2 regions of the Serratia sp. GW822-FHT06E05 genome follow, and region 2 is predicted to be linked to the other one. Evidence: predicted binding sites of a transcription regulator. Region 2 holds the regulator's gene; the other holds the start of a gene.
What was found. The regulator PurR, encoded in region 2, represses purine synthesis genes. The targets are predictions, from matches to a motif close to CANGCAAACGTTTGCNTG.
Positions count from the first base shown of each region.

Region 1: guaB (IMP dehydrogenase) is a predicted target of PurR. The motif match lies at 5,995-6,012, and genes of this name have one in related genera.

Region 1 covers NZ_JBXALM010000005.1:159,545-175,951, reverse strand. The annotation lists gene AC1RKC_RS14335 (DEAD/DEAH box helicase) at 1-2,289, opposite strand, end outside; gene guaA (glutamine-hydrolyzing GMP synthase) at 2,716-4,293, opposite strand; gene guaB (IMP dehydrogenase) at 4,470-5,933, opposite strand; gene xseA (exodeoxyribonuclease VII large subunit) at 6,104-7,480, shown strand; gene AC1RKC_RS14315 (glycoside hydrolase family 31 protein) at 7,487-9,853, opposite strand; gene AC1RKC_RS14310 (MFS transporter) at 9,865-11,172, opposite strand; gene AC1RKC_RS14305 (LacI family DNA-binding transcriptional regulator) at 11,538-12,620, shown strand; gene AC1RKC_RS14300 (hypothetical protein) at 13,087-13,470, opposite strand; gene AC1RKC_RS14295 (DUF637 domain-containing protein) at 13,467-16,407, opposite strand, start outside.
Region 2 covers NZ_JBXALM010000001.1:581,737-598,143, reverse strand. The annotation lists gene AC1RKC_RS02690 (MATE family efflux transporter) at 1-896, opposite strand, end outside; gene AC1RKC_RS02685 (riboflavin synthase) at 1,139-1,789, shown strand; gene AC1RKC_RS02680 (I78 family peptidase inhibitor) at 1,819-2,115, shown strand; gene cfa (cyclopropane fatty acyl phospholipid synthase) at 2,181-3,332, opposite strand; gene punC (purine nucleoside transporter PunC) at 3,673-4,884, opposite strand; gene punR (DNA-binding transcriptional activator PunR) at 5,009-5,917, shown strand; gene purR (HTH-type transcriptional repressor PurR) at 5,952-6,977, opposite strand; gene cydH (cytochrome bd-I oxidase subunit CydH) at 7,301-7,390, shown strand; gene sodB (superoxide dismutase [Fe]) at 7,445-8,023, opposite strand; gene AC1RKC_RS02645 (C40 family peptidase) at 8,218-9,036, opposite strand; gene AC1RKC_RS02640 (Grx4 family monothiol glutaredoxin) at 9,452-9,799, shown strand; gene rnt (ribonuclease T) at 9,870-10,550, opposite strand; gene gloA (lactoylglutathione lyase) at 10,630-11,037, opposite strand; gene idi (isopentenyl-diphosphate Delta-isomerase) at 11,363-11,902, shown strand; gene AC1RKC_RS02620 (alkene reductase) at 11,983-13,080, opposite strand; gene AC1RKC_RS02615 (TetR/AcrR family transcriptional regulator) at 13,168-13,788, opposite strand; gene eptA (phosphoethanolamine transferase EptA) at 13,892-15,529, opposite strand; gene AC1RKC_RS02605 (NAD(P)-dependent oxidoreductase) at 15,681-16,322, opposite strand.

The DNA.
Region 1 (16,407 bases), on a different contig from region 2:
CAACTCCTGATTCTGGTTCAGGTAGTCCGTGAACGACTTGGCGCTGCTCCCAGTGTCGTCCTCGAGGACTTGAACGCCAAGCCCACCTCGAACGCCCTTTCCCTTGAACCAGAAGCGACCCTTATCTTGCTGGTACTCCAAGAGCAATTCCAGCTCAACGCTTACCGGCGGGTCCGCGAGATCTTCGAATATGTATGTGCACTCGTGCATATTGGTGCTTGTGCCGGATGGCCCGCTCTTTGGCGACGTGACCTCAACGGAAGAAGCTACGATGCGAAGTTCTTCGCCTTCGGCGGAAGAGATGCGGATCTTCGACTGCGACAAATCGATCGACATTGTCACCGGAAGCGGTTTTAGAGGTGGCTTGCAGGTCTGCATGTATCTTTGCAAGACGATATTGTCAACATGCGTCGAGGCCAGCGCCGAGGCGATTGACGTTGCCCATTCTTTAAACAAAGATACAGAGTGGCGTCGTCTTTGCTGCTCGGGAATATCCTGACGAACCCGACCGCGATGCATACCAACGTAGCGTCGACCCTTTGCCGACGCTCCACGGGCCGCTTTGCAGATCTGAACCCGGTCAGTCAGCGAGGCAGGGATCAGCTTCAGATCGTGACCGCGATGAACTGACGCCCTGATCACAGTGTCAAATGGAATAGCGCTGCTCGTGGAAACATTGGTGATGCTGTACGACGCATCAAGTAACTGAGATAGCTCGGCTGCCCCGAGAGCTGTGGTCGACACATCGATAAGCGCTTCAGGATAAGTACCTGTGGTGTCCGAAACCAGAAGGTAGTCGCCAGCAACGACTACGCAGTGCACTTCGAGTCTGACTTCATACAGTGATGTCTCTTCCAGAAGACGGGAATTTGCTATCGATGCGTAGACCCATAGTGCGAAGTCTGTCGCTCGCTGGCACGGCGCATTCGGCTCACCAAGAATGATTGCGTCTGTAAGGTTAAGACTGTCGGTGCAGTCTTCGATATATTCTTCCAGAGAAAAGCTGCTCTTTAGCCTGCGCACGAGCACGCTTGGCGCAATAACAACCTGAGGATTGTCTGCAAGCACATCCTGACGAAACCTTCGCCGGAAGCGACCATCGAAGTACTCCACGGAAGGCTGGCTCTCCAACATACGCTCGACAACATTGCGATAGTGCTGCGCTGTCAGGAGTTCTACACTTTTTTCGAACTCTCGGTACGCCAGCCAACGATCACCCAGATTTAAGTAGTTCGGCGCGTAGAGTAGAGCCGCACAGTCCTCTCGATCCGAACGTCCCCTTCGCAGAACCCGTCCGATTTGCTGAATGAGCTTGCGGTCATTGCCAACAGGCCCGAAGAAGGCGACACAGCAGAATCGGTGGTCGTCCAGTCCTTCGGTTAGTTTGTGCTGATGAATCCAGATCACCGCGCTGTGCCTCTCAGGGACTTCCTTCAACAAATGCGAGCCAGCATTCCCTGTAAAAGTGTCATGTATGCCAATGGCGTCAAGACCCGCGTCGCGAATCACTGCCACTGCTGCCTTGATGTCAGCAGCACTGGTGCAGCATATGATGGCCCGAGGTGTGCTGCTGATCAGACTATTCGACTGTACCGCGGCCTTCCAAGCAGCGGAGAATTCCTGAGCCAGTTTCGGAACGTCCATCTCATCAGGCAGGGATAGCGTCTTAAGGGGACGAATAATCTTTGCCGCTTCGGCATCGTGGTGTGAAAAATGAAAAACGGATTCTTTTGGGTTCTCGATGCGGAACAGCTTTAGGTCATTGCGATACGGTGTCGCAGTCATGAGGATCATGGGCTTGTTAAGCGATTTCACCGCCTTCCCCCAGCGTAGTGCCGGTTCGTAGTGGCACTCATCAACGACAACGGCATCGACGGATGCGGCGAGCGTGGCGTACTCCTGAGGCGAGGATCTTTGGAGTTCAGTCAGTGTGGTGAACGTGCAGACAAGCACCTTGGCATCGGTGTTACTTAATACGTCTTTTATGGATGAGGGCACAAAACCGACAATAGTTTTTTCATTTGGCGCTGGGTATCTGACGTTTGCCCAGAATCCGTGCTGGAGCGCGCTGACCATCTGGTCTCGTAAATTCTTCCAAGGAGTAAGTACCAGGACACGACCTGGCGCACTGATCACGGACAGACAGGCGATGACGCCAGTCTTTCCTGTACCGGTAGGCATCCGAACTAGGCAAGCAGTACTATTGGCTCGCATACGCTCAATGACGAATGAAAGCGCTCTGCGTTGGTGATCCCAAAGGCTAATGCCCTGAGGAATATCGCTAAACATCGGTGCCTCCCATGCTTTTTTATTCACGTAAGTCTATCAGGCGCAGTGCTCGTCAACTGCACTGGGGCATCCTCAAATAATGAGGAGCAGAATAGTTTTTCTACCCAACCGACGCTACTAGTGCCGTTGATCGTGGCGACCGGAACTCATCGTACAGCGTCTATTCACACACAGGTGTTGAACGACTGAGATCGCTGCAGAACAGTCAGTGCCTTCCATTTACAGAGCCGCAGGACGCAGCGAAAATCACCCCAACTTACAGACTTCGGACAAATACCATGCCAGTCGCTAGATGTGTCCTTGGTATCAGTACCACCCAACTTGTGATACCTGACTCAATGCCATAAAAAATGCCATTGACAACGCAATATGCATTATCAATGGCACATTGAATATTGTTTTAAATCAAATATCTATAAAAACCTCTTACTCCCACTCAATGGTAGCCGGTGGCTTACCGCTGATGTCATAAACCACGCGGGAAATACCGTTGACTTCGTTGATGATGCGGTTGGAGACGCGGCCGAGGAAATCGTACGGCAGGTGCGCCCAATGTGCGGTCATAAAGTCGATGGTTTCCACTGCGCGCAGTGAAACAACCCAGTCGTATTTACGGCCATCGCCCATCACGCCAACCGAACGCACCGGCAGGAACACGGTGAATGCCTGGCTGACTTTGTTGTAGAGATCGGCTTTGTGCAGCTCTTCGATGAAGATCGCATCGGCACGGCGCAGCAGATCGCAGTACTCTTTCTTCACTTCGCCCAGTACGCGTACGCCCAAACCTGGGCCCGGGAACGGGTGACGGTAAAGCATGTCGTACGGCAGGCCCAGTTCCAGACCGATTTTGCGCACTTCGTCTTTGAACAGCTCTTTCAGCGGCTCGACCAGGCCCAGCTTCATCTCTTTCGGCAGGCCACCCACGTTGTGGTGCGATTTGATCACGTGCGCTTTACCGGTGGCGGAAGCGGCGGATTCGATCACGTCCGGGTAGATGGTGCCCTGCGCCAGCCATTTCACTTCAGTCTGCTTGCAGGCTTCTTCGTCGAACAGTTCAACGAACACGCGGCCGATGATCTTGCGCTTGGCTTCCGGTTCGTCAACGCCAGCCAGGGCGCTCAGGAAGCGATCTTCCGCCGCCACGTGAACGATGTTCAGGCCGAAGTGGTCGCCAAACATTTCCAGCACCTGGTCTGCTTCATTCAGACGCAGCAGGCCGTTATCGACGAACACGCAGGTCAGGCGTTTACCGATGGCGCGATGCAGCAGCATTGCGGTTACGGAAGAGTCGACGCCGCCGGACAGGCCGAGGATCACGTGATCTTCGCCCACCTGCTCACGAATGCGCTCTACCGCATCTTCGATGATGGTCGCCGGAGTCCACAGGGCTTCACACTGGCAGATATCCAGCACGAAACGCTCCAGCATGCGCTGGCCCTGACGGGTGTGGGTCACTTCCGGGTGGAACTGCACGCCGTAGAAGCGTTTTTCTTCGTTGGCCATAATGGCAAACGGGCAGGTATCGGTGCTGGCAACGGTCACGAAGTCGGACGGGATAGCGGTCACTTTGTCGCCGTGGCTCATCCACACGTCGAGCAGTGGTTTACCCGTTGGGCTCAGCGCGTCTTCGATGCCGCGAACCAGTGCGCTGTCGGTGGTAATTTCCACCTGCGCGTAACCGAATTCACGCTCGTTGGAACCTTGCACATGGCCGCCCAGCTGCATTGCCATGGTCTGCATGCCGTAGCATACGCCCAGCACAGGTACACCGGCGGTGAACACGTATTCTGGCGCACGCGGGCTGTTGGTTTCGGTGGTGCTTTCCGGGCCGCCGGACAGGATGATGCCGCTCGGATTGAATTCGCGGATTTGCTCTTCGCTAACGTCCCAGGCCCACAGCTCGCAGTAAACGCCGATTTCGCGCACGCGGCGGGCGACCAGTTGGGTGTATTGCGAACCAAAGTCCAGAATCAGAATGCGATGCTTATGGATATTTTTTGTCATGTGAGGCGAATTCCAGCAACAGAGAAAAAGGAAAATCTAAAACGTTAGGACAGTTTCAGTCGGCGAGGCCAAACAGTTGGTGGTCGCCCGCAGCACAGCATGCGCAGTTGACATAAAGTCAATGAGCAATGCGAGCAGCGGACGGCGAACAAATGCGCCGGCCGCAGCCCCTGAAATTAACCCATGCGGTAGTTCGGTGACTCTTTGGTAATGGTCACGTCATGCACGTGGCTTTCCTGAATACCGGCGCCGCTGATGCGAACAAATTCAGCCTTGGTACGCAGGTCGTCGATGGTGGCGCAGCCGGTCAGGCCCATGCAAGAACGCAGGCCACCCATTTGCTGGTGTACGATCGCTTTCAGCATGCCTTTGTAAGCCACGCGGCCTTCGATACCTTCCGGCACCAGTTTGTCGGCGGCGTTATCGGTCTGGAAGTAACGGTCGGAAGAGCCTTTGGACATCGCGCCCAGTGAACCCATACCACGGTAGGATTTGAACGAACGGCCCTGATACAGCTCGATTTCGCCCGGTGATTCTTCGGTACCCGCCAGCATGGAGCCGACCATTACGCAGGATGCGCCGGCCGCGATAGCTTTGGCGATGTCACCGGAGAAGCGAATGCCGCCGTCGGCGATGACCGGGATACCTGTCCCTTCCAGCGCTTCAACCGCATCGGCGATGGCCGTGATCTGCGGTACGCCTACGCCGGTTACGATACGAGTAGTACAGATGGAGCCAGGGCCGATACCTACTTTGACCGCGCTGACGCCGGCGTCAGCCAGCGCTTTGGCACCGGCTGCGGTAGCCACGTTGCCGCCCACGATCTGCAGATCCGGGTATTTGGCGCGCGTTTCGCGAATACGCTGCAATACGCCTTCGGAATGGCCATGCGAGGAGTCGATCAGCAGCACGTCAACGCCGGCGGCGACCAGCGCATCAACGCGCTCTTCGTTACCTGCGCCTGCACCCACAGCTGCGCCAACGCGCAGACGGCCATGCTCGTCTTTACAGGCGTTTGGCTTGCGTTCCGCTTTCTGGAAGTCTTTTACGGTGATCATGCCCAGCAGGTGGAAGCTGTCGTCCACAACCAGCGCTTTCTCAACGCGTTTTTCGTGCATTTTCTGCAGCACGACTTCACGCGCTTCGCCTTCTTTCACCGTAACCAGACGCTCTTTCGGCGTCATCACGGCAGTAACAGGCTGGTTCAGATCGGTGACGAAGCGGACGTCGCGGCCGGTAATGATACCGACCAGTTCGTTCTCTTCGGTGACGACAGGGTAACCGGCGAAGCCGTTACGTGCGGTCAGCTCTTTCACTTCTTTCAGGGTAGTGGCAGGGGTTACGGCTTGTGGATCGGTTACCACGCCGCTTTCATGTTTTTTCACGCGGCGGACTTCTTCTGCCTGACGCTCGATAGACATGTTTTTGTGAATGAAGCCCAGACCGCCTTCCTGCGCCAGCGCGATGGCCAGGCCGGATTCGGTAACGGTATCCATGGCTGCGGACAGCATAGGGATATTCAGGCGGATATTTTTGGTCAGTTGGGTGCCGAGCTCAGCGGTATTAGGCAGAACCGTAGAGTGAGCTGGAACCAGGAGAACGTCGTCAAACGTTAGTGCTTCTTTCGCGATACGTAGCATGGGCAATATCTCACCAGAGTGGGCTGTGAAAAAGATAAAATATTGCCGCGGCATTATACAGAGCGTAATCGGTTGCCTCCAGCACTTTCTCACAAAAACTCTTGATTACCTTTTTCAGCCATGTAGTATCGACCAATTAAGTGCTTGTTTTGAAATTTGATCTGGGTCACATGTCGATACCTGTTTCGCCTTCCATTTTTACCGTAAGCCGCCTGAATCAGACGGTTCGACAGCTGCTGGAAATGGAAATGGGCCAGATTTGGCTCTCCGCCGAGATCTCCAACTTCTCCCAGCCGTCTTCAGGTCATTGGTATTTCACGCTGAAAGACGACCGCGCGCAGGTGCGTTGCGCGATGTTCCGCAACACTAACCGTCGTACTACCTTCCGCCCGCAAAATGGCCAACAGGTGCTGGTGCGCGCCAGCATCACGCTGTATGAGCCGCGCGGCGACTATCAGCTGATCGCCGAAAGCATGCAGCCCGCCGGCGACGGCCTGTTGCAACAGCAGTTCGATCAGTTAAAACAGCGACTGAGCGCCGAAGGCCTTTTCGACCAACAGTTCAAACAGCCGCTGCCCAGCCCGGCCAAACGCGTCGGGGTGGTCACCTCCGCCAGCGGCGCGGCGCTGCACGATGTGCTGCAGGTGCTGCAACGGCGCGATCCGTCATTGCCCATCGTTATCTACCCTACTTCGGTGCAGGGCGCGGAAGCCCCCCTGCAGATTGTACGTGCCATCGAAACGGCCAACCGCCGTGACGAGTGCGACGTGCTGATCGTCGGCCGTGGCGGGGGTTCACTGGAAGACCTGTGGAGCTTTAACGACGAACGCGTTGCGCGGGCGATTTTCGCCAGCCGCATTCCGATTGTCAGCGCCGTCGGCCACGAAACCGACGTCACCATTGCCGACTTTGTCGCCGATCTGCGTGCGCCAACCCCTTCTGCCGCTGCCGAACTGGTCAGTCGCAATCAGTTGGAACTGCTGCGTCAGTTGCAATCACAGCAACAGCGGATGGAAATGGCGATGGACTACTACCTGGCGCAGCGCCAGCAGCAGTTCACCCGCATCAACCACCGTTTGCAGCAGCAGCACCCGCACCTGCGTCTGGCGCGCCAACAAACGCTGTTGTTCAAACTGCAACGTCGGTTGGAAGACGGCATGCAAAACCAACTGCGTCTGTCTTCGCGTCGCAGCGAGCGGGTTCAGCAACGGCTGGCGCAGATGCAACCGCAGGCGCGTATTCACCGCTACCAACAACGCGTGCAGCAACAGGAATACCGTTTGCAGCAGGCATGGGATCGCCAGCTTAACGGCCTGCGCCAGCGCTTCGGCGTCGCCTGCAGCCAACTCGAGGCCGTCAGCCCGCTGGCGACGCTGGCCCGCGGCTACAGCGTGACGCAAACCCCGCGCGGCGAACTGCTGAAAACCACCAAGCAGGCTCAGGTTGGCGAACTGCTGAAAACCCGTCTGCAGGATGGTTGGGTGGAAAGCGAGGTGAAAACCATCACCGTTGCCAAAAAGCCGCGCAAGAAACGCGCGGCCGAATAATCCCGCTTACTCCAGCGTAAAACGGCTGCCCGGTACGCCGTTAATCCACAGTTCTCGCGTCTCTCCAGTTGGCAAACTGCAGGCCAACGTCTGCCACGCCGGTTTGAACCGGCCTTCGGCAGTGATGTTCAGCATGATGCGTTGAGTGTCGCTGAGCATCTCCCAGCGCAGCCACAGCGCATCGCCCTGCTGCCAGCCATAACTTTCCCCGTCATCTTCGAATAACAGCCCAGAAGCGCTACCACAGCCTTTGAGCGGATACAGCTTCAGCTCGCGCCGATCGTCCGCCGTCACGTCAACATGCGCCAATCGCGACGACAAAGGTATCGCGGCACCGGCACGTACCAGCAGCGGCAAGCGCTCCAGCGGCGCCTCCAGCAGCACCGCCTGGCCGCCGCTGAACCATTGGCCGCTGTAGAAGCAGTACCAGCCGTCGCCGTTATCCGGCAGATACACCGGCCGCTGACGCTGCCCCTGCTCCACCACGCTGGCCACCAGCAGGTCGCGACCCATCATAAAATCATCGGTTTCGTTCAGCGTGCGCTCATCATGCTCGTGGTCGAGGAAGGTCGGGCGCAGCATCGGTTCGTCGTCGACGCAGGCCTGCCACAGCAAGGTGTAGAAATACGGCATCAGCCGATAACGCAAAGCAATCGCCTCGCGCACTGCCGGCGTCACCGCAGGGTACATCCAGGGTTCGTTAACCGTGGCGTCGTCGTTCCAGGAGTGGATGGTGAAACGCGGATGCATCACGCCATTTTGCACCCAGCGCACCAGCAGTTCGGCGTCCGGCCTGTCGCCGGAGAACCCCCCCACGTCGTGCCCGAGGTTGTACAAACCGGACAGACTCATGCCCAGCCCCATGCGAATGTTGTAACGCAGGGTTTGCCAACTGGTACGGTTATCGCCGCTCCAGGTCTGCACATAACGTTGCATACCGGCACAGCCGGAGCGTGAAATCAGGTACGGCCGCAGCTCAGGGGCAAAGCGCTGCTGCGCCTCCATCGAGGCACGCATCATCAGCAACGGCATCACCGGGCGAATATGTTTGATGGCGATCGGCTGGCCAAAACCGTGGCAACGCGCCTCGCCGTCCCACACTTCATATTCGTTATTGTCATTCCAGGTGGAATCGATGCCCATTTCCAGCAGTTGCTGAGTCACGCCCTGCTGCCACCAGTGCACTGCCGCCGGGTTGGTGAAGTCCAGATGTGAGCCTTCGTCGTCCCAAAAGCTCGAACGCTCCGGCCTATCGCTTTCTGAATCGCGGATAAACAGCCCTAACTGCGCCGCCTGTTGATACTGCGGATGATCCTGCAACAGGCACGGCTTGATGTTGGCCGCCAATTTCAATCCGGCATCGTGGAAAGCCTGACTCAACTGCTTGGGTTGCGGCACCTTGTCGTAGTTCCAGTTGAACACGTAACGCTTGTTGCCGATCGAGGTATAACCCGAGGACAGCTGGAAGGAGTCACAGGGAATGTCATGTTGGTGACAAAGCTCAATAAACTGCCGTAGCTGCTGTTGAGCATCCGGCGCATCGGTGTAATGCATGGTGGATCCGCTGTAGCCCAGGCTCCATTTTGGCCCGAAGTGTGTCTTGCCGGTCAGGCGTACAAACGCCTTGGTGACATCCAGCACCTTTGGCCCGAGGAACAGGTAATAATCCAAATCCCCCGCCTCGGCCTGATAGCGGCGATAGGCCAGGTGGTAATTGTCGATCTCGTTACCCAAATCCAGCCAGCAACTGCTCAGGTTGTCGTAAAACAGCCCAAAGCTGGCCTCTTCTCCACGGGTGATGGTGAAAGGAATGTGCTTGTACAGCGGGTCAGTGCTGGCGGCGTTGTAACCCATCGCATCCAGATTGCGCATTTCAAAACGGCGGCCGCTGCGCTCCAAATCACCGGCCTTCTCGCCCAGGCCATAATAGCGCTCGGCGGCATGGCGACGTTGATAATGGGCCACGCCGTCACCGTGCGGGTTAAGCAAATAGGCGCTGGTGGGCCGATCGGCTGCCAGCGGACGCCATTCACCGGCGGCGTTACAGTGTTCCCATTCCAGCCACAGCGGCTGATGCACGGTCACGCGCAGCGCAGAGGTGGTCAGCACCAACCGATCCTCATGCTGCTGCAAGTGGTAACCCGGCAGGTTGAAACCGGCGACGCTCAGCCGGTCGCGCCCTTCCCAGGGCACGTCGGTCTGTGGCGCAATGCTCCAGGTGCGATCCAGCGCCAGCTCTCCGCTGCGCTTGATCAACACGCGACACAGGTGGTTTTCCAACACGTACAGGCAAAACAGATGGCGTTCATCGACCAGCAGTTCAATACGATCGGCATACTGTCCTGCCAGCGTCCAGTTTTTTAAGGTTTTCATAGGCATCCAACTTAACTATTGAGTGTTTTTTTACCGCCGCGTTCGGCGATCAAAGCAATCAGGAACAGGGCGCCGATCAGGTCGAAGAAGCCCATGGCGATGAATAAGGGGTTAAAACCGACGGTGTCGGAGACCGCACCGATCAGCAACGTAAACAGGAAGCTGGCGATCCAGGCGCTGGAGCCGCGCATGCCGTTGACGGTCGCCATTTGGTTTTTATCGAACGACTCCACCACCAGCGCGCTGAGCATGCAGGAGATCACCTGGTGCCCGAAGCCACCGATCGAGATCAGGGCGATCGCCACGTAGGGATCTTTGGTGATCGCCACAAATGCCAGCGAAACCATCATAAAGGCGCCCGTCACCGAGCTGGCGACCACCGAGTTGACGCGGCTGCAGCCGAACCATTTGCGGTACAGGGTGGTGAGATAGCCGCTGGCAACGCTGCCGATGTCCGCCGCCAAAAACGGCAGCCAGGCAAACATGGCGATGTGCTTTAAGTCCATGCCGCGCTCGGTGGCCAGGTACAGCGGCACCCAGAAACTGAACACCGCCCAGGCCGGTTCGGCGAGAAAGGCCGGAATGGCGATGCCATAGAACTTTTTGTTGCGGCACAAAATCGCCAGCGACTTGAGAAACGGCAATCTGGGCAGTTCCGGCTCATTGTCTTCGCGGATCAGATCCAGTTCCTGCTGGCTCAGATTGGGGTGCTGCTGCGGCGAGTGATAGAACAACCACCACAAAACTACCCAGATCAACGCCAGCGCGCCGGAGAACAAAAAAGCGCCCTGCCAGCCAAAGGAAACGTGGGCAATCACGATAATTGGCGGAGCTAGCATGGCGCCAATAGAGAAACCGACGCCCGCCCAACCGGCGGCGATCGGCCGCTCCTTTTTAGGGAACCAGTCGGAAATCGCCTTGGCGTTGGCCGGTGTGGCCGCCGCTTCCGCCCCGCCCATAAAGAACCGCAGGATAGCCAGTTGAACCCAACTGCCCGCGCCGGCATGCAGCATGCAAACAACCGCCCAGATACTGGCGCAGATCAGAAAACCCATCTTCAGGCCAATAACGTCGATCAGCCAGCCGCAGATCGGCTGAAATACCGTATAGGCCAGTTGGAACGACGCCACCACCCAGGAGTACTGCTCGGTGGTCATGTTGAGGCTGGTTTTCAGTTCAGGTGCCAGAATGCCCAACGAATTACGGGTGATGTAGTTGACCGTTACGCCCAGTAAAAACAGCGCCAGCATCCACCAGCGCAGCGATTTGAACTTGCGCCGGCCGGTATCGGCGACCCTTTGATTAATTTCAACACTCATCTGTCTTCTCTCCACGACGGCTGCCCGGTGCAACAGCGCGCCTTTTGGTAGGGTACGTTTTGGTATCGAAGGTATGGGCCGTGGAAAACTGCGGTATGTCTAACAAAGACCAACGCATCACGATCACAACCACATGATTTATTTTCGTTTTATTTATAATTCAGTCCATTAATTGGACTGATAAATCTATAAAGTTGGTATACCAATTCAGACTAGCCAGCCGGAAGCGTGAGCGAAACGAGGTTTTTTGCAAAAATTCTCATGCATAGAATAAAAGCTCGCCATAATGGCGACAGAAGCCTGACAGTACGCTGAAAAAACACCGTGAAAATATTTTCATTACCGAATTTGAAGGAGATCACAGAATGAACGGAAAGCTGAAAATACAGGAAATTGCCCGGCAAACCGGGCTGTCGATCAGCACCGTTTCACGTGTATTAGCCGGTAAGTCCAATACCAGCGTCGAAGCTCGACAAAAGGTGTTGGCCTGCGCTCAACAGAACGGCATTCTGCAGGGCATTTCCAGCGGCAGGCTGATGCTCAATAACGTGATGGTCTTCGCCCCCCAGCGCGCTTTTGATGTGCGCACCGATATCTTCTACTACAAGGTGATCCAGGGGATCTCCGCCGCATTAGCTGAGCATGAAGTGCGGATCCGCTATTGTGGGCTGGAAGAACTGCACAGCGACGGCGCGTTGTTTCTGGAAAAAATGAGCGATCCGCAAACTCAGGCGGCGCTGATTATCGGCATCGACGACGAACACATTCACCAGTTGGCCGCCGACCTGAATAAACCCTGCGTACTGATTAACTGCACCGACCGCCAGATGCGGCTCGACAGCGTGTCACCCGATCACCAACTGATTGGCGAGTTCTCCGCCAACTATCTGGTGCAACAAGGGCACAGCCATATTTTGAATCTGCAATGCCTGCGCCGCCACACCATGGAACTGCGGCTGGCGGGTATTAAACAAGCCTATGCGCGGCACAATATCGCCTTTGACGACGGCCGCCATCTGGTGACAACTTCCGGCTTCGGCAGCGAAGAAGCGGAGCAGGCGCTTACCACCTTTATCAACCGGGTGAGCCACCGCTCGCAGCTGCCAACGGCCATTCTTGCCGGTGGCGACTACATGGCGGTCGGCGCGGTCAAGGCGCTGAATAAACTGCAGCTGAGCGTGCCGGGCGATATCTCGGTGATGAGCACCGACGGCTTCAATCTGGCGGAAATTCACGACGTGCCGCTCACCTCGGTGCAGGTACCGCGCGACGAACTGGGTTATGAGGCGATCCAACTGCTGCAACGCCGCATGCTGCGCGCCGATGCACCGCCTTGTAACCTGCTGCTATACGGCAAACTGGCGGTACGCGCCTCGGTCAAACGCATCAGTCCCCATAAAACCAGCCCGGCGGTCAGCACCCATGACCACCGTCTTTACGATGTCTGAACTACACTTAGTGACACCCCGTTCATTATTGAGGGCAATTTTTTGGTTCATCGCGTATTGGCGTGAACTAATGGATAATGGCAGTAATAATGTTTAGGTTTGTATTTGCCAAAACTCACCCTAAGCCACGTACAGAGTCTGCGAAGGAGGCGCGGTACCGTACTTCATCACGCAGCTGGCAGACGAGGCCTCAACTGCGCAGCGGGGACGCCGGTAAGGCCACAAAAAGGCTTCATGGATAGAGTAAATTTCCAGTTGGTGCGCCCCAGCTGCCCGAGGATGGCCATCGCTCGGTGAGATATGTCGACGTTTATGTGGAATACAAAATCAAGAAAAACGGCTCCAAAGAGCCGTTCGTAAGGACGTTAGATTTACGACAATCCTGGCCTGCAGTGTTACTTGGTTACCTTCGCTAGCACCTGCATGCGCAAAACGTGCTTAATCTCATACTTTTGGGAACAGGAAGTTACTCAGGCTTCTCAAGCAATCCAAGCAACTCCATATCATAAAGCAAGTCACTTTTTTCATCTTCGCCAATACCTTCAATTAGAGATTCAAGATTCGTTTGTTCCAAAATGGCTGAAATTGAGTTTCGGTAATTATTCTCAATATCTTTAGGCCCTCTACCGGCCATAAGAATGAGTGTAAACACTTTCAGCATTAACCTTTCTACAGGCGATAATGGTGCATTTTCGTATTGGTAAGATGCATACCCTATTTCTTCTATACCATATTCCCAGGCTGTACCATTTTTATTAAAAGCAGTAATGTGACTTCTGCAACAGCTATAAAAACAATCTAAATACTCGGTTCGCAATTCTTCATAAGTCATGCGTTCGTCATCCATCATTTCAACCTCCCGGGAATCAGCATTACGTCGTTGTTGTCGAGAATCTCTACTTTTATTCCAGGGTATTTTTTCTGGAATTGATCAACAACACCCAAGCAGCTCTCACATGCAGCACGTTCAGTGAAAATGGTTACTCTCCCCTTAGCTGACACATTGTTGCCCAACTTATCAGCTAAATTGTCAAGAATCTTGTACTCAGAATCCGTATTCCTAGATATGAGCATACCATCAGCATTTTTAATGCTTTCATATTTAAAGTTTTGGTTGCCATCACCTATGAAACTTTTTTCTGCTTTAGCGATCCTGCTGTGTGCCGCAAGTGTTTTCGGCATACCAGGAACATCGATTTGTGCAACAGCGGCATTTCCTTTCTTTCGGATTTTTTCCGCAAATGGCGCCCTGGCATCCAACACCTGCTGTCTGAACGTAGCAGCCTGCTGGATGGTCTTCTCATTGACCAGATACCCTTTCCAGGCATTGGTTGGCCCTACCAGTTTGGATGACAGGTACTGGTTGCCGACGTTCGCTTTACCCATACCGGCAAACGTACTGGCGATAGAAACCGCCATCACCGAGGCATTCACCCAGCTCGGCGACCATCCGGTCAGCTTGCTGATTTGCTCTATCTGTTGGTTTCGTGCAAACAGCTGGCTGTCGGTTATCTGGTCACCCAAGTCATACGTGAATAACTTTTCACTGTCATAACCGGCAAACGCCGGGTAGTTGCCGAAGCGCTGACGCTCTTTTTGCACCCAGTAGTTGGCAATAAGCCCATCTTCGTCCCGCGTTGACGGGTATTTCTTCATCAGGTCTTCAAACTGCTTGCGCTCTTCCGAGTTTAACGCTTCCTGCGTGGTACAGGCTACTTTTCGGCAAGATGCTGCCATCAGACGCGCTTCTTTTTCCTTGTCGCCCTTCGACAGCACTTTAATAGCGTTGAGTTCTTCCTGATGCAGCTGGCGATTGAAGCGTTCAACAAATTCACCCGCGTTTGCACCGCTGTTGGTACCCGAGGCTTTGCCGGTAGCTATAGCTCCCGCGAAGGCACCTGCAACACGGCTGATTTGTGACTGACGCTCCTGCCATCCTTCGGTTTTTACCAGGTTATCGTTGATGATCACCCCGGCCAGTTCCGCCGCCAATGCCCCGGCAGCGGCCCCTTTACCGTCTCCTCTGCCGATTTCCGCGCTGATTCCCGCTAGCACCACATGACTCACGGCCCGGCCCGGTACACCGAGAACCTGACCATTATCCCCTATCAGGTTGGCACCCTCAGCCTGAAACTGGCTGCCAATATTCGCCAGCAGCGCATTGGTCAAATTGTCTTTGAAGCTGCCGCCATTGATGGTCGTATTCAGGCTAGAGCTGATGACCGATTGCCCAGCCACACGCTGCGCCACCTTGCTCCAGTCGCCATTGCTCAGCTGTGGCAGCTTGACGTTGTTCGGGTTGAGCGGTTTGCCCGCCGCGTCCTTGCTCCAGCCCATCGCACTGTCGAAGCCGTTGAGCGCGCCCCCCACTGCCATTGCCGTGGCCGTCGCCTTCACGCTCTCGCTACTGCCCAGCACTTTCAGGGTTTTTGACAGATTGCCTCTGTTTTCGACCAGCGCCACCGCCGCCTGAGAGGCCAACGATGACATACCAGCCGTAACCGCGCCGCTGGTAACGGCGCCGCCGCCAATGGCCCCGGCGACATTACTGGCCGCCAGCGCCGTTAGCGAACTGCCCGCCGTCACTGCGGCTGCCGCGATGGCAATCACTGCCGCCACCGCCGGGTTCAGATGCTGGCTCTTGTAATCCCAGCTGTCGTAGGCGTCCTTGACCTTATTCCACTGCACGTCATTGCGCTTGTTCAGATCTTTGACCCAGGTGGTGCCCGGCGTGTTGCCCAGCGCATCGATGGCGCTTTGCAGCACCTGGCCGTTTCTCACCTTCACGTCGGCGCTGACGCCTTTGGCGGCATCGACCGTCAACGTACCGCCAGTATGAATACTCGGCAGTACCCACTTATTGTCTTCGTACCCTTTGTTGGCCTGCTTGATGAAGAACCCTTTCGAATTAGTGACGGTCTGTTCGAAGTTGGTGTTTTTCACCGCACGGAAGTTGACCTGTCCGTGGGTACTGGTCAGTCGGGCATTCTTACCGGCCTCAATCTTGCTCGCCTCATAGGTGCTGTCGTCACGGCTCATCAGGGTGATATTGCCGGGGGAGGTAAACTCGGTCACCTTATTGGTCACGTCATGGCGGGTTTGCTTGACCTCAGTTTTTTTACCCCACCACTTGCGCTTGGTTTCCGTTTTCTCGTAGTGGCTGGACTCTTCCATCGCCTGGGCATAGAGATAGCCGCCCTTGGCGGCGATATCCATGGAACCGGTGCGGACCGCCAGCTCCCTGTTTCTGGCGTTTTCCTGATCCTTACGTTGCCTCTCCGCATCATACTGGCGCTGTCTTTCCGCCCGCGCCACATTCAGTTGATTTTCAGCAGCATTTTTTTCTTTCGTCGGCTGCGCGATCTGTTGCTGGGCCTGGTCGAATGCGTGTTGAGCCGTAGTGAACGCGTTCTGAGCGTTATTGACCGCGTTCTGCCTGTCTATCAGGCGTTGACGAATTTTGTCATATTCCTCGATGGTCGATTCTTTTATCGCGTTCCCGACTTTGACACCGTCTTGAGTCGGTGCCGAAACATCTCCCCATTGAAGAACATTATTGACAAATGCCCGGCCCCCTTCTTGCAATAACCGGTCGAGGTGTGCCTGGTTATCAATCAACGCCGAAGCGTCATAATTGGCGCCCCCTCCGCTATAGCTCGGCACTGAAACAAATCGGGACGACGACGAGGTAATGGGGTGTGCGCCAACATTGAACAACGATAAGGTATCAGGATGCTGTCGTGCGCTGTCCAACTCGCGCCGACGGTCATTCAGCTGACCTTCGGCC
Region 2 (16,407 bases):
CGAATAGTCGCGCTGACGCCCAACGACATAGGCAACACGAACATCAGCGCGCTGAAGTTCAGGGCAATCTGATGCCCGGCCACCGAAACGATGCCCAATGGAGAGACCAGCAGAGCGACGACGGCGAACAGCGTGACCTCGAAGAACAGCGCCAGCGCGACCGGCAGACCGATGCCGAACAGGCGTTTTATTGCCGCCCAGTCGGGCCGCGGGCTGCTGCCTTCGTGCGGCAAAATATCGCGCTGCGACGGGGCGCGCTTCACGTACCAACGCATCGCCAGGAACATAAACCAGTAAACGCTGCCGGTTGCCACGCCGCAACCTACGCCACCCAATTCCGGCATGCCGAATTTACCGTAGATAAAGATGTAGTTGATCGGGATATTCACCAGCAGGCCGAGGAAGCCAATCACCATGCCCGGCTTGGTTTTCGACAGCCCTTCGCATTGGCCGCGCAGTACCTGGAAGAACAGATAGCCCGGCGCGCCCCACATGATGGCGTGCAGATAGCCCACGGCTTTATCCGCCAATTGCGGGTCGATATTGTGCATCAAGTCGATGACGAACTTGCTGTTATACAGCACGATAATCACCAGCAACGAGACCGCCCCCGCCAGCCAGAAGCCCTGACGCACCTGATGAGCAATGCGATCTCGTCGGCCCGCGCCGTTCAGCTGGGCGATGACCGGTGTCAACGCCAACAACAGGCCGTGCCCGAACAAAATGGCTGGCAGCCAAATAGAGGTACCGACGGCAACCGCCGCCATATCTGTGGCGCTGTACGCACCGGCCATAATGGTGTCTACCACACCCATTGCGGTTTGTGATATTTGCGCGATGATTACCGGGATTGCGAGGGCCAATAAACTACGCGCTTCAATGAAGTACTTCTGCACGCATACACCTTTTCTATTTATTTATGATGGAGGGGAGGGTCGTCGCGAAAGGACAACAATTAAAAATAGCGGAATTTTGTCAAAAAGATTGTACCCGCTCGGCGAGGTTAAGCAAATGCTGTGATGAAATAGTTATTAAATGCGCAGGCACAGACTTTTTGTCGCCACGGGTTTGGTTTTCCTCGCCAACTGGGGCAAACTGCCCCAAGCGCTTTAAACATTTTCAGAAAGAAGAGGCTCACATGTTCACCGGTATCGTACAAGGCACCGCGCCGCTGGTCGCCATTGATGAAAAATCCAACTTCCGTACCCACGTCATAGAAATGCCTACCGAGCTGCTACCTGGATTGGAGCTCGGTGCGTCTGTGGCGCATAACGGCTGCTGCCTGACCGTCACCGCGGTAGAAGGTAACCGCGTCAGTTTTGATTTGATCAAAGAAACGCTGCGCCTGACCAACCTTGGTGAACTGGCGTTGGGCGATGTGGTTAACATCGAAAGGGCGGCCAAGTTTAATGATGAGATTGGCGGTCACCTGATGTCCGGCCATATTATCTGCACGGCGGAAGTTGCCAAGATTTATACCTCCGAGAATAATCGTCAGGTATGGTTACGTATGCCGAATGCGGAACTGATGAAATATGTTCTGCACAAAGGTTTTATTGGTATTGACGGAATTAGCCTGACCATCGGAGAAGTGGTAAATAATCGTTTTTGCGTGCATCTGATCCCTGAAACGCTTGAACGTACCACGCTGGGCAAAAAACGCCTGGGTGATAAGGTGAATATTGAGATCGACCCGCAAACGCAGGCGGTGGTAGACACCGTTGAACGGGTGTTGGCAAGCCGCGAGGCGGCAATGGCGGCAGCGAGCGCGCTGGCGCAGAAGATCTGACAAACGACCCACCAGAGAGGAGCAATCGCGTGAAGTTTTATGGGAAAACGTTGATGTTAACGGCGCTGCTGGCGCTGAGTGCTTGTAGCAGTTCGCCGGACCAGGGCACAGCCAACCCGACAGTGGATGCCGATAGCGACACCTGTGGTGCGGCGCAATACCAGAATTATGTCGGTAAACCGATGTCTTCGCTGGAAGGCGTACGAATTGAGTCGCAGGTACGTGCGATTCCGTATAACTCAGCGGTCACGATGGACTTCAACCTGCGCCGCCTGAATTTCCTGGGCGACAGCGAGGATAAAATCATCCGTGTTTATTGCGGCTGATGCTTTTGCAGGTCATGTATAAGAATAACCCCGGTTAATTGGCCGGGGTTTTTTATTGTGCGTATTTAGCGCGTCACGCGGATACCGCCTTCTACGCCTTTCGGGCTGAAGACGACCTGCCAGAGTTGAATGTCACGGGCGCGAAATGCTCCAGCGCAGGCGTTCAGGTAATAACTGAACATGCGTTCGAAACGATCCGAATAACGTTGGGCCAACTGCGGCCATGCCTGTTTGAATCTTTCGTACCACGCCATCAAGGTGCGATCGTAGTCAGCGCCAATATTGTGCCAATCTTCCATCACAAAATGCCCTTCGCTGGCCTGGGCAATATGGGTAACTGACGGCAGGCAGCCATTCGGGAAGATATATTTGTTGATCCACGGGTCAACATTCATATCTGTCCGATTCGAACCAATGGTATGTAGCAGGAATAGGCCGCCCGGTTTTAAATTACGTTCCACCACGTTGAAGTAGGTGCGGTAATTTTTCGGACCGACGTGCTCAAACATACCGACGGAAACAATACGGTCAAATTGCAGATGCAAATCACGGTAATCCTGCAGCAGGATCTCGACGTCCAGCCCGGCACAGCGCTCCTGTGCCAGCTTTTGCTGCTCGGCAGAAATGGTCACGCCCACCACCGAAACGCCATAGTTTTTCGCCGCATAGGCAGAAAGCCCGCCCCAGCCACAGCCGATATCCAGCAAATTCATACCCGGCTGCAGCTGCAGCTTTTCGCAAATCATCCGTAATTTGGCTTCCTGCGCTTCTTCCAGCGTGGTCGCCTCTTTCCAGTAGGCGCAGGAATACTGCATATAAGGATCCAGCATCAGGGTAAAGAGATCGTTCCCCAGATCGTAATGTTCTTTGCCGACTATCCAGGCGCGTTTCTTCGATTGCAGATTGGTTAATCGCGCGGCGGCAATTCGCAGGGTATCTTTGAGGTGGCGGGGCAATTTCTTTTCCAGACCGGCGCGGACCACGTGATGAAAGAATATATCCAGCCGTTCGCATTCCCACCAGCCGTCCATATAGCTTTCGCCCAGGCCGAGAGAACCCTCCTGCAGCACACGTTTAAAAAAATTAGGATTTTTAACCTGAATATCGAAAGGGCGCGAGCCGTTTATTTCAATACCGGCCATGCTGAGCATTTCATGAGCGATACGGTACCATTGGTTGTCCTGGATGCTCACATCTTCTATACACGATGAACTCATAGCTTCTCCATCACCTTCTTCTGACTTATGACCCGTCAAAAAATAGCTTAGACAAATTCTGCGGGTGCATACGTTTACCTACGGTAAGAATCCCGTGGCGTCTGATATCCGACTATGAACAGAGGAAAATTTTAAGAAGGTTCCAGCGCAAGAAACGCGGGAAAGACAATCCTTAAAAAACTGTGACGCCATACGCGTACACAACAGTTGCTAGTGATAAAGAAATTATAAAAGTGTTATTTTTAAAGGTCGTTTTTGAGTATAGGCTTGCCGAGGCGCTTACTCAACTGTAAATCGCACTCGGCAAAAATATTCTTTAAGTGATTATTAATACTGGCAATTATGACGCGGAGTTAGCATGTTCCTGACGCGTCGCCTGTCGATCGTCCATTACCTTTCTCCGTTGCATCAGATAGCCCAACGCGGCCAATACCACCGTCGACACCATTACCGTGACCGTTGCCAACAGAGGCTGGGCGATAAAGGCCGAAACCAGCATGCTGGCGACAAAACACAGGCCTAATTGCAGGGTGTTTTGCAAGGCGGCAGCTTTACCGGTGCCCTCCGGGAACGGGGTCAACGCATTGGCTACCACGATAGGGTAAATGGCTCCGTTGACCAACGCCATCACGCAGAACGGAATTAACAACGTAGTGAGCGTGGGCTGAGTCAGGGTGGCAACCAGATATAATGCAACCATACTGACGCCATAAACTACCAGCAGCCAAGGCAACAAGGTGTTGCCATTCATGCGGTTCAATGCGGTACGACAGCCATAGCCCCCTAATAAGAACGCCAGCGTCTGCGGCACATAGCTCAGACCGATGTCGTTCGGGCTATAACCCATATCACCAAGAATAAACGGTGAACCTGTCAGCCACGCGAAGAAGCCGGCAGAACAGGCGGCAAAGATCATAACGTTGCCACTGAAGATGCGTGACTTTAATAGTTGGAAGAAACTGAGCGCGCTTTTCTTATTGTCGTCGGAAGGCACGGTTTTGGCGCTTTCTTTCAGCAGCAGCGTCGGCAATAGCAGAAGCACGGTAATGCCCAGCAACACGGCGAAAATGGCGCGCCAGCCCATGTGGTTCAGCAACCAGGCACCCACCAACGGCGCCAGCGCCGGTGAAAGGGCTACCAGCGGCATAATGGTCGCGAACACGCGGTTAGCCTTGCCTTCGCGATAGCGGTCAATTACCAAGGCCTGCCAGGTAACGGCAGCGGAGCAAACCCCAATCGCCTGGATAAAGCGCAGCGACCAAAGTTGCACGGCATTTTGCACCCACAGCATGCCAAGGCAGCCGAGGGCAAAGAGCGCCAGACCGATCAGCAACACCGGTTTACGGCCGAGGCGATCGGAAAGCGGGCCCCACAGCAGTTGTGCAAAGGCAAACCCGGCCAGGAAGATGCTCAGGCTGGCGCTGATTGCCCCGGCAGAAATCTGCAGATCTTGCTGCATCATGCCGAAGGCGGGCAGGTACATATCGGTGGCCAGGTATCCCAGCATGCTCAGGCCGGCAAGGTAGAACATAAAACCAAAGGAATTTCGCATGGTATTTCTCGTTAATATTTTATTGTCGCAGGTTTTTAGCGCCGGCAAGTGTATCCGGCTGGATCTCTGCTTGTGAAACGGTAATATTTGCGAGGTGCTGTTAAAAAAATTGAAGGCAAGAGCTATGTGGTCTGAATATTCCCTGGATGTCGTCGATGCGGTGGCCCGCACCGGCAGTTTCAGCGCAGCGGCGCAGGAGCTGCATCGGGTACCGTCGGCGGTAAGTTATACGGTGCGGCAGTTGGAGCAATGGCTGGCGGTACCGCTGTTTGAGCGCCGTCATCGCGACGTGGAACTGACACCGGCGGGCGTGCTGTTTATTCAGGAAGCGCGTGGTGTCATCAAAAAAATGCTCGACACGCGCCGACAGTGCCAACAGGTCGCTAACGGCTGGCGGGGCCAATTGAAAATAGCGGTGGATATCATCGTTAAACCCCAACGCAGTCGCCAATTGGTGCTGGATTTTTACCGCCATTTCCCCGACGTCGAATTGCTGGTTCAGCCGGAGGTGTTTAATGGCGTATGGGATGCGCTGGTGGACGGTCGTGCCGATATGGCGATCGGCGCCACAAGGGCGGTGCCGGTGGGCGGCGGTTTCGCCTTTCGCGATATGGGAGATATGCGTTGGTTGTGCGTGGCCAGTCCGCATCACCCGCTGGCCGCGATAGAGGGGCTGTTGAACGACGATCAACTTCGGCCTTTTCCGTCGCTGTGCCTGGAAGATACCTCGCGCAACCTGCCCAAGCGCGTGACCTGGACGTTGGACAACCAGCGCCGCCTGGTGGTGCCGGACTGGGCTTCTGCGGTGGACTGCCTGTGTGCCGGGTTGTGCGTTGGTATGATGCCCGCGCATCAGGTATTGCCTTTGGTGCAGCGCGGGGAGTTGGTGGCGCTACAGTTGCAACAGCCATTTCCCGCCAGTCCTTGTTGCCTGACCTGGCAGCAAAATACGCCGTCACCGGCTATGGCCTGGTTGCTGGATTATCTGGGAGACAGTGAAACCTTGAATCAGGAGTGGCTAAGCGAAGAATGACGCCGGAAACCGTGAGAGTTTCCGGCGCAGATAATTAGCGGCGATAATCGATGAACGGACCGTCAGCGACCGAACGGCGCTCAACCAGCTTGGGATGAACCTCAATCACCTGCGACTCTTCACGCTTGCTGATGATGCGATCCAGCAGCATGGTGAAGGCCATCTCGCCCAAACGCTCTTTGGGCTGATGAATGGTGGTCAGTGCCGGGGTAAAGTAGCGGGCGTTTCGCACGTTATCGTAGCCAATCACCGATATGTCTTGTGGTACGCGCAGGCCAAGTTCATCGGCGGCGCAGATCGCACCCATGGCCATGATATCGCCACCGCAGAAGACTGCGGTAGGACGTTGTTTCTGCGACAGTATCTGATGCATGGCCTTGTAACCAGATTCCGGCTCAAAGTCGCCCTGAACAATCCACTCTTCACGCACGTCGATATTGGCTTCTTCCATGGCTTTTAAAAAACCCTGATGGCGTCCGCCACCGGTATTACGCGCCAGTTGACCCGGAATGGCCCCGATATCGCGGTGGCCGCGTTCAATCAGGTAACGCCCGGCCAGATAGCCGCCTTCAAAGGCGTTATCGATAATGGTGTCGGTAAAGTCACCGCGTGCGGCGCCCCAATCCATGACGACCATCGGGATATTGCGATAATCTTCCAGCATGCCGAGCAGTTGGTCCGGGTATTCCGAACACATGACTAACAGGCCATCGACGCGCTTTTGCGCCAACATCGCCAGATAGGCGCGTTGTTTGTCCAGATTGTTATGTGAGTTGCACAGGATCAGCGTATAGCCTTTGCTGTAGCAGCTGTTTTCCACCGCCTCGATCACTTCGGCAAAGTAAGGTGCTTCGCTCGATGTGGCCAGCAGACCAATAGATTTGGTGTGATTGACCTTGAGGCTGCGCGCCACGGCGCTGGGTGAATAGTGCAGCTCTTTGATCGCGGCGCCAACGGCCGCTTTTGTTTCTTCGGCGACGAAACGAGTCTTATTGATGACGTGCGAAACGGTGGTGGTGGAAACGCCAGCGCGTTTGGCCACATCTTTAATCGTTGCCATGTAAAGAATGACTCCTGAACTCACATGTTGCAGTATGTAAGTGTGATGTTAATCGTTTGCCTGCGTAGATCCTTCTCCAAAGAAGCGAAAACTGAGTTTTTAGTGTGTTGAAGTCGTCAGCGCTTGGTCAGGAGGGGCATTTTGCCGGTACACAGTTGTGAACTGCGAATTTTGTCCCATATTGAGCAAAAGGGGAAGAGGTAATCGGTATTATAAACTGGGAAATGATAACAAGATTTTATCGGCCAACTGTGGGAAAATGGTTTAACACATTAATTGTGTGCCTTTTACCCTTGGGAAACCCAATCTGAAAAGGAGTTGTAATGGATACCGATTTGAAAATGTCACTGTTCACCACCCTGGGTGCGCTGGCTGTGATTATCGCTTTTAGCTTCACCGCAGCATTGAACTGATACTCTTCAGTCAACCAGGCGCAGTTCGCTACGCCTGGTTGTATTTTCCCCGCGTTACGCCAGATTTTCCTCCACAAATGCCCAGTTAACCAGCGCCCAGAAGTTTTCCAGGTAGGCCGGTCGTGCGTTGCGATAATCGATGTAGTAGGCGTGTTCCCAAACGTCGACGGTCAGTAACGGTTTGTCTTCACCTGTCAACGGCGTGGCCGCATTCGACGTATTAACAATCGCCAGCGAGCCATCCGGCTTTTTCACTAACCAGGTCCAGCCTGCGCCAAAGTTTTTCACCGCGGCGTCGCTGAATAGTTCCCGGAAGGCGGTGAAAGAACCAAAAGCCTGGTTGATCGCGGCAGCCAATTTGCCCTGAGGCTCTCCACCGCCCTGAGGTGACAGGCAGTGCCAATAGAAGGTGTGATTCCATACCTGGGCCGCATTGTTGAAGATGCCGCCGCTGGAAGCCTTGATGATTGCCTCAAGGGATAATCCTTCAAACTCGCTGCCTTTCAGCAAATTGTTCAGGTTGACCACATAGGCGTTGTGATGCTTGCCGTAGTGGTATTCCAGGGTTTCTGCCGAAATGTGCGGTTCGAGGGCATTTTTTTCATAAGGTAGTGCGGGCAGTTCAAACGACATTGCTTCCTCCTTGTACAGTGTCAACTCGCCGCTAAAGCAACGGACTTTAAATTGACCTGTTTTTATTGTGGGTATTTAGCTTAGCAATTTTCGCGCTGAAATACAGTGGGGGCGGGCTAAAGGATTGGGTGCTTTAGGGACAGCAGGAAAATCAGTCAGGGGAGAGCGGCTGGGCAAGCCAGCCGCCAAAGAAATTATCGAATGGTTTTCGGTGTTACTACACGGCGGGCGCCGATGTAATGGTTTTGCCAGTAGTCATTGTCGAGTTGGCTGATCCGAATTTCTTCACCGGTACGCGGTGACTGAATAAATTTGCCGTTGCCCAGATAAACGCCAACATGGTCTGCCACGCCGCGGTTATTAATGCGGAAGAACACCAGGTCACCGCTTTCCAGTTCGCTTCTCTTGATCGGCGCGGCGTCTCGCAGGTGATACATTTCGTTGGCGGTGCGCGGCATTTTGATTTTCACCACGTCTTTATACGCGTAGTAAATCAGGCCGCTGCAGTCGAAACCGGTTCTTGGTGAAGTACCGCCCCAGCGGTAAGGCTTGCCCATTTGGTCCATCAGCTTGGCCATCGCGGTTTGCTTGGCGTGCTGATAGCGTTTTTTGTGCGCTGGAGTCAGCTTCAACGGTTTATCATCACGCACCAGTTTTGCGGTGGCCATCCCGGCTTCGCGGTGGCGACCATAGCCTTTTTTGTAACCCTTTTTCGGCGGGGTAACTTTGATTTTGGCTATTTTCTGAGTTTTGCCTTTCGATTTGGCGCTGACGATCTTTTTAGCGGTTTTTTCCGTTTTGGCTTTGGAAACCTTGGCGGTTTTCTGCGGGGTGGTGGTTTTTGCTTTTTTGCTGGCTTTTACCGCTTTCTTTTTCTTGCGGTCATCTGGCCGGGCTTCGTTGACATGGCTTTTGCGTTGCTCGGCGGCAATACGCGCCTGTGGCGCAGCATGCGCCAGATTGAAGAATAGCTGTGTAAACAACAGCACAAAAAGCGTAAGAATTAAACGCATGTCGACGTTACCAACCTTGGCCCCGGAACAGATATCGAAAGAAGGACAGTATTCCCGAATTTCGCCATATAAAACAGCGAAGAACTCATAAATGATAATCCATATTGTGAGAAAACGTTAATGGCATTTTTTTTGCTGAAAAATCAATCTGTTGATGTATAAAAAAGCGACAATCACCGTCGGCGGGATTATTTAACGGCGCATTTTGATGGCAAAATATATTAGTGAAATGGCCAGATTAAAAATGTTATTCTGCGCATATGTTTTGACCGGAAAGGCTTTGCCGGTAAGACGCGACTGACTACGGGGAAATGCCCTTGCAAAAGATGGCGTTTTCTTGCGACTGTTCCAGCCGCTACAATGGCCGGTGTGATGCATGTTGTAGCCATAAGACTTGGCTTGAGGAAGCAATACAATGACGACGACGATTGAAAAAATTCAGCACCAGATCGCTGAGAACCCGATTCTGCTGTACATGAAAGGTTCACCGAAATTGCCAAACTGCGGTTTCTCTGCGCAAGCCGTGCAGGCGCTGTCTGCCTGTGGCGAACGCTTTGCCTACGTTGATATTCTGCAGAACCCGGACATCCGTGCCGAGTTGCCGAAATACGCCAACTGGCCGACCTTCCCACAGCTGTGGGTCGACGGTGAGCTGGTAGGCGGCTGCGATATCATCATCGAAATGTATCAGCGCGGCGAACTGCAGCAGCTGATCAAAGAAACGGCAGAGAAGTACAAACAGCAGGAAGACCAGCAGCCATAATCGGCTCGGTTTTATTGTTGGGATCCATCGGGCGGCACCAGTGAAGACTGGGCCGCCCGATTTTTTTGTCTTAGTCGGTGTTTTCGACCGCCAGTGGCCAGCCACCCAAGCGTTTCCAACGGTTGACCAGTTCACAGAACAGCAACGCGGTTTGCTCGGTGTCATACAGGGCAGAATGTGCCTGGGAACTGTCGAACGGGATATTGGCGGCGATGCAGGCTTTGGCCAACACCGTCTGCCCCAGTACCAGCCCACTCAGCGCCGCAGTATCAAAGGTGGCGAATGGATGGAAGGGGTTACGTTTCAGGCTGGCGCGCTCTGCGGCGGCCATCAGGAAGCTGTGATCAAAATTGGCATTGTGCGCCACAATGATTGCCCGGTTGCAGCCACGATCCTTAATGCCCTTGCGCACGGCTTTAAAAATAGCGTGCAACGCATCGTGCTCACTGACCGCACCGCGCAATGGGTTACTTGGGTCTATGCCGTTAAAGGCCAGCGCTTCCGGCTGCAGGTTGGCACCTTCAAAAGGCTCCACGTGGAAGTGCAGGGTCTCGTCCTGCTGCAACCAGCCGTTTTCATCCATTTTTAACGTAACGGCGGCAATTTCCAGCAGCGCGTCGGTTTTGGCATTAAATCCGGCAGTTTCTATGTCTATGACTACGGGGTAAAACCCACGAAAACGGCCACTCAGGGCGTTAAGATCACTTTTTTCGGCCATCAGTTTCTTATCTTCATCGAATGCAGCGCGCATTATGGCAAATTTTGCGCCCGGTTGCAGGCGGTTATCACGCAGATAAAAATAAGGGCGCAGGAAGCGCCCTTAATCGACCTCAGTGGCCCAGACCATGCCCAGCATGTTTGTTCTCGATCAGTTCGATCTTGTAACCGTCCGGGTCTTCAACGAAGGCGATCACCGTGGTGCCACCTTTTACCGGGCCGGCTTCGCGAGTAACCTTGCCGCCGGCGTTACGGATGCTGTCACAGGTTGCAGCGACATCGTCGACGCCCAGCGCCAAATGGCCAAACGCGCTGCCCATTTCGTAGCTGTCGGTGCCCCAGTTATAGGTCAGTTCAATCACCGCACCTTCGCTTTCATCGGTATAGCCTACAAACGCCAGCGAGTATTTGTATTCCGGGTTCTCGCTGGTACGCAGCAAGCGCATGCCTAATACCTTGGTATAAAAGTCGATGGAACGTTGCAGGTCACCGACGCGGATCATGGTATGGAGTAAGCGCATAATTCCTCTGATTGGATGTGCCGTTGCCAATGGCGGATGGATTGAAGCGAAATTCAGTATAGCGTTGCCGCATAAGGGATTTCAATGTATGCCGGGGCGGGAGCGGCAGAGCTTCAGTGACATTGTCACCTTATCAATGGCAATCGCACAGTATGTGCCCTATGGTTGATGGAAATAGGTACTATACCCCTCGCAAGGAACAGCAGGGTCGGATAGCGATACAGACTCAGGGTGAATGGCCTCAATTTATACATTTGGATCTGGTTAATATGCTTTTTTGTTTTTACCCGTGTGGAATGATGGCTACTGCCGAAGGAGATCATTAATGGATGAAATGCTGATTCTGGTGGACGCCGAAGATAATTCCGTGGGGTCGCAAACCAAAACGCTGGTGCACCAGCAGGGATTACTGCACCGGGCGTTTTCAATTTTTATATTTAATAGCCAGGGCAGACTGCTGCTGCAACAGCGGGCTTACGGTAAATACCATTCTGCCGGGTTGTGGACCAACACGTGCTGTGGTCACCCGCGCTGGGGAGAGGCGACGCAGGCAGCCGCACAGCGGCGGTTGCAGGAAGAGATGGGCTTTTGCACTGAGCTACTGCAGGTATCGAGTTTTACCTACCGCGCGGAAGTGCCAGGCGATTTAATTGAGCACGAATTCGATCATATTTACGTGGGCTTGTTTGACGGTGAACCGCAAGAGGATCCCGAAGAGGCCCACAGCTGGTTGTGGGTCGATATTCGGCAATTAGCCCAGGAGATAAAAAACGATCCTGATAAATTTACCGTTTGGTTCCGCACCATAATGAACAATATCGACGCCGCTGAGATCGAACGTTGGGGAAAGTTGGTTCCCCGTTAAATTGCCCCTGAACCGAAAAACGACAAAAGCCCGCCGGCATTCGCATACCGGCGGGCTTTCTTATCTGGTATTCCGCGTTATTACAGCGTCGGGTAGTCAGTATAACCCTCTGCACCGCCGCCATAGAAGGTGGCAGGCTGCGGCTCGTTCAACGCAGCATTCTGCTTGAAGCGCTCTACCAGATCCGGGTTGGCGATATAGCTGCGGCCGAAGGCCACTGCATCGATAAAGCCTTTATTGATCAGCTCTTCTGCTTTCTCGGCGGTATAAGCGCCGGCACCGACGATGACGCCTTTAAAGTGGGCGCGTACCGAGTCACGGAAGGCGTCGGAATAAGGCTTGCCGCCGGCCCAGTCGGGTTCGGAAATGTGCAGATAAGCGATATTGCGCTTGTTCAGCTCTTCCACCAGATACAGCGCCGCTTCTTCCTGATCTTCCCCGTTATCCAGGCCGTTGAACGGACCCAGCGGTGAAATACGGATGCCAATGTGTTCTGAACCCCATTCGGCGATGCTCGCGTCAACCACTTCCAACGTCAGGCGAGTGCGGTTTTCGATGCTGCCGCCGTATTGGTCGGTACGTTGGTTAGACGCTGGCGACATAAACTGGTGCAGCAGATAGCCGTGCGCTGCATGCAGCTCGATAAAATCAAAGCCGGCTTCACGTGCGTTGGCGGTGGCCTGACGGAAATCGTTGATGATCCCCGGGATCTCGTCGGTTTCCAGCGCTCGTGGGGTAGAGGTCGGCACTCGTACCCAGGCGCCGGTTTCGTCACGCACGGTGGTGCGGGTGTCGGCATTGATCGCAGAAGGGGCCACCGGTGCCTGCTGGCCCGGTTGCAGGCTGTTGTGGGAAATACGGCCCACGTGCCACAGTTGAACGGCGATATGGCCATTCTTATCGTGTACAGCCTGGGTGATTTTTTTCCACGCGGCGATCTGCTCAGGAGTGTGCAGCCCCGGAGCGCCGGCATAGCCTTTCGCCTGGAAAGAAATCTGAGTGGCTTCAGTGACGATCAGGCCGGCACTGGCGCGTTGAGCATAATATTCGCCCATTAACGGAGTAGGGATATCGCCGGGCTCAATGCTGCGCAGCCGCGTCAGTGGGGCCATAAACACGCGGTTTGGCAGGGTGACAGCGCCAACCTTCAACGGGGAGAACAACTTTTCAATCTTCATAGTGCATCCTATATTAATAGACCGGTCGACTAGTAATGTAATAAAACTGCCCCACAGGGCAAGTTTCGTAAAGCCAGGGTGTTTTGTTTAAGGTTGCGGCGGACGCAACAGCAATTCAATACTTTCCAGCGCGCTGGTCAACGGCGCGACCGAGCGGCGGATTTTGGCACGCAGCGAAGCGCCAAGCCACAGTGAATACAGTGTTTCTGCCGTTGCTGCCGGGCTCATGGCAATCGACAAGGCGCCTTCGCGGATACCGCGTTCAATCGCGTCCTGCAGGTGAGCAATCACCCGGGCGGTTCCCGTTTCCAATGCATGACGCATCGGTTCTGACAGATCACTCACCTCGGCGGAAAGCTTCACCGCCAGACAGGCATTGTGGCATTCGCTGCGGCAGTGATAGCTGATTGCCTGGGCGTAATAGCTCAGCAGCTGGTGGCGCGCATCGCTTTTATCGTCGGCAAACAGCTGTTTCATTTGCCCATCATAATGCTCGAAATAACGTTGCAGCATCGCTTCACCAAAGGCTTCTTTCGAACGGAAGTAGTGGTAGAACGAGCCTTTCGGCACCCCGGCCGTATTCAGCAGTTCACTCAGCCCCATGCCGGTAAAACCAAGGCGCAGGCTTAGCGTCTCGCCGGTAGCGAGCAAATGTTCACGGGTGTCTGTCGGGCAATGCGCATGTTTAGTCATAATGGCTGTCAGCATAATAGACCAATCGGTCTAGGTCAATAGCAATAAAAAAACCGGCGTAAGAACGCCGGTTGCGATGAGCGGTATTTTGCCCGAGCGGGATGAAGATGTTAAGCGGTTATGAACCGCTGCGGCAGCGTTGCAGAATATCCAACTGCGATTGATACTCGCGAGTTTGCACGTTCATCATACCGAGCAGGGTATGGAACAGGTTGTCTTGCGAGACTTCGTCCTTTTCCGCCATATTGTTCAGGCACTGGCGATCGATCTTGAAGTTGCGCTCATAGTCTGCAGACATCCACATCAGGAAGGGAACATGGGTCTGCTGGCTTGGAGCGAAGACATAGGGCGTACCGTGCAGGTACATACCGTTTTCACCCAATGATTCACCGTGGTCGGAAAGGTACACCAGCGCCGTATTGAATTTCCCGCTGTACTGCTGCAGCAGTTTGATGGTGTCGTCCAGCATGGCGTCGGTATAAAGCAGCGAATTGTCATAGGTATTAACCAACTGCTCGTGGGTGCAATCCTGGATCTGATTGCTGTCGCAGGTCGGCGAGAACTTCTGGAACTCTGGCGTACTGCGGCGGTAATAGGCCGGCCCGTGGCTGCCCATCTGATGCAGTACGATCACACCGTCGTCTTTCAGGCTGTTGATGTAGTCGTTCAGTTTGTACAGCAATACATTATCCATGCATACATCGCCGTCGCAATCCTGCGGCAGTTTCAGCTTGGTCATGTCTACGTGTGGTACGCGATCGCAGGCGCCTTTGCAGCCGCCGTCATTTTCACGCCACAGCACGTTAACACCGGCATGAGCCAGTACGTCTAGTACACCTTCCTGATGCGTAGCCAGAGTCGCATCGTAATCCTTGCGCGGCATGTTGGAGAACATGCAGGGGACGGATATGGCGGTTTCAGTGCCACACGAGCTGGCGTTTTTAAAATAGGTCACATTGTCTTGTTTCAGGCGCGGGTTGGTTTCGCGGCCGTAGCCCCCGAGCGAGAAATTCTCGGCGCGCGCCGTTTCGCCCACCACCAGGATCACCAGGGTTTTCTTTTGCTGTGAGGCTATCAGCGGCCCTTTGCGAGCATCTTCACCAATTTTCACCAGCGGCAGGTTACGGGTGAAGTAGCGTTGCTGGGTAAACTTGATGGTGCCGGCGACGAAGTTAGAAGGCGTCAGCATTTTCACTACGCTTTTGTTATTGCGGATCAGCGAAGCGTAGTCCTTATAAAACAGCGCGGCGATAATCAGGATCACCACCACGGAAAGCATCACGTTGGCGGCTCGCAGCCCGGCCATGTACCACCAGGGGCGAGTTTTTCGGATATCGGTAAAGCAGACCGCCACCGCCGGAAGAATACCGAGCAACACCAGCCACAGCCCCATGCGGGGTGTCAGCAGGGCCGTGGCCTCCTGCGGGTTGGTCTCGAAGGCGTTCTGCATCATATTGCCGTCGATGACCACGCCATAGCTGAACATAAAGTAGTTGGCGGCCGCGCTGCCGAGCAGGAAGAAAATCATCAGCGGTTTACGCAGGAAGGGCACGGTCAGCACGCTGAAGATGATATTCAACGCGCAAAAAATCACTACCGGCATGGTGGCGGCGAAAATAACGCTGTGGACGTTATCGAAGCTGATATACGACCAGGCCTTATGAAGGAATAACGCATTCTGGAACAGAGTGAAGAACAAGGCGCTGGCGAGGATAAAACCCAGGCTGTTGCACTGTAAGCGTTGACGTAACCACATTGCCAAATCTAAGTCCTGCTATTAAGTAATGCGCTGAAATTTACAGGATGAAACTTAAGAAAACCTTAGAGATTCAGAATGGTGGCGAAGTCGTTTAGTTTTGGTTTAGAAAAAAGGTCGCCAGACCGGGGGATGGTCTGGCGATGCGATATCAGTAAGCGGCGGTAAATTGCGCTTTGATAAACTGCGGTTTTTCAATTTCGTCGATGATGGCGACCGACAGATCTTCCACCGAGATACCGGCTGGCGCCTGGCCATTCATCAACAGTTTGGTGGTGCCAAGGCGGAACTGGCCGGTGCGTTTGCCAGGTTCCAAAAGGGCAGCTGGCGACAAATAGGTCCAGTCGAGCGAAGTCTCGTTACGCAGTTTGTTGCGTAAATCGCGTACCGCTTGTGCGCCTGGACGGATATTTTCCGGGAATTCCGGCGTGTCCACCAATTCAACGCCCGGCGCGACTTCCAGACTGCCAGCACCGCCCACCACCAGCAGGCGTTTAACGCCGGCTTTTTTAACCGCGTCCAGGATCTGCTGTGCGCCGCGGCTGGTTTTTTCGTAAAGGTTGTCTTCCGCCCAGCCTGGGTTATAGGCGCTGATCACCGCATCCTGACCGGCCAGCTGTTTCACCAGCCATTCGGTGTCGGCGATGTCGCCCAGCGCTATGCTCAGGTTGGCGTTTTCCGGCAGGTCTTTTTGCTGACGGGCAATCGCCGTGACTTGCAGTCCACGTGCCAGAGCTTCATCCAGCACGCGGCGGCCTACAAAACCTGTTGCTCCAATAATGGCTACTTTCATCTTTATGCTCCTGTCAGTAAAGGGGTCAGTATTAACTTTCTGCTCAGATTGACCTGAGCGGGTATAGATAATGTAGTACTTAACA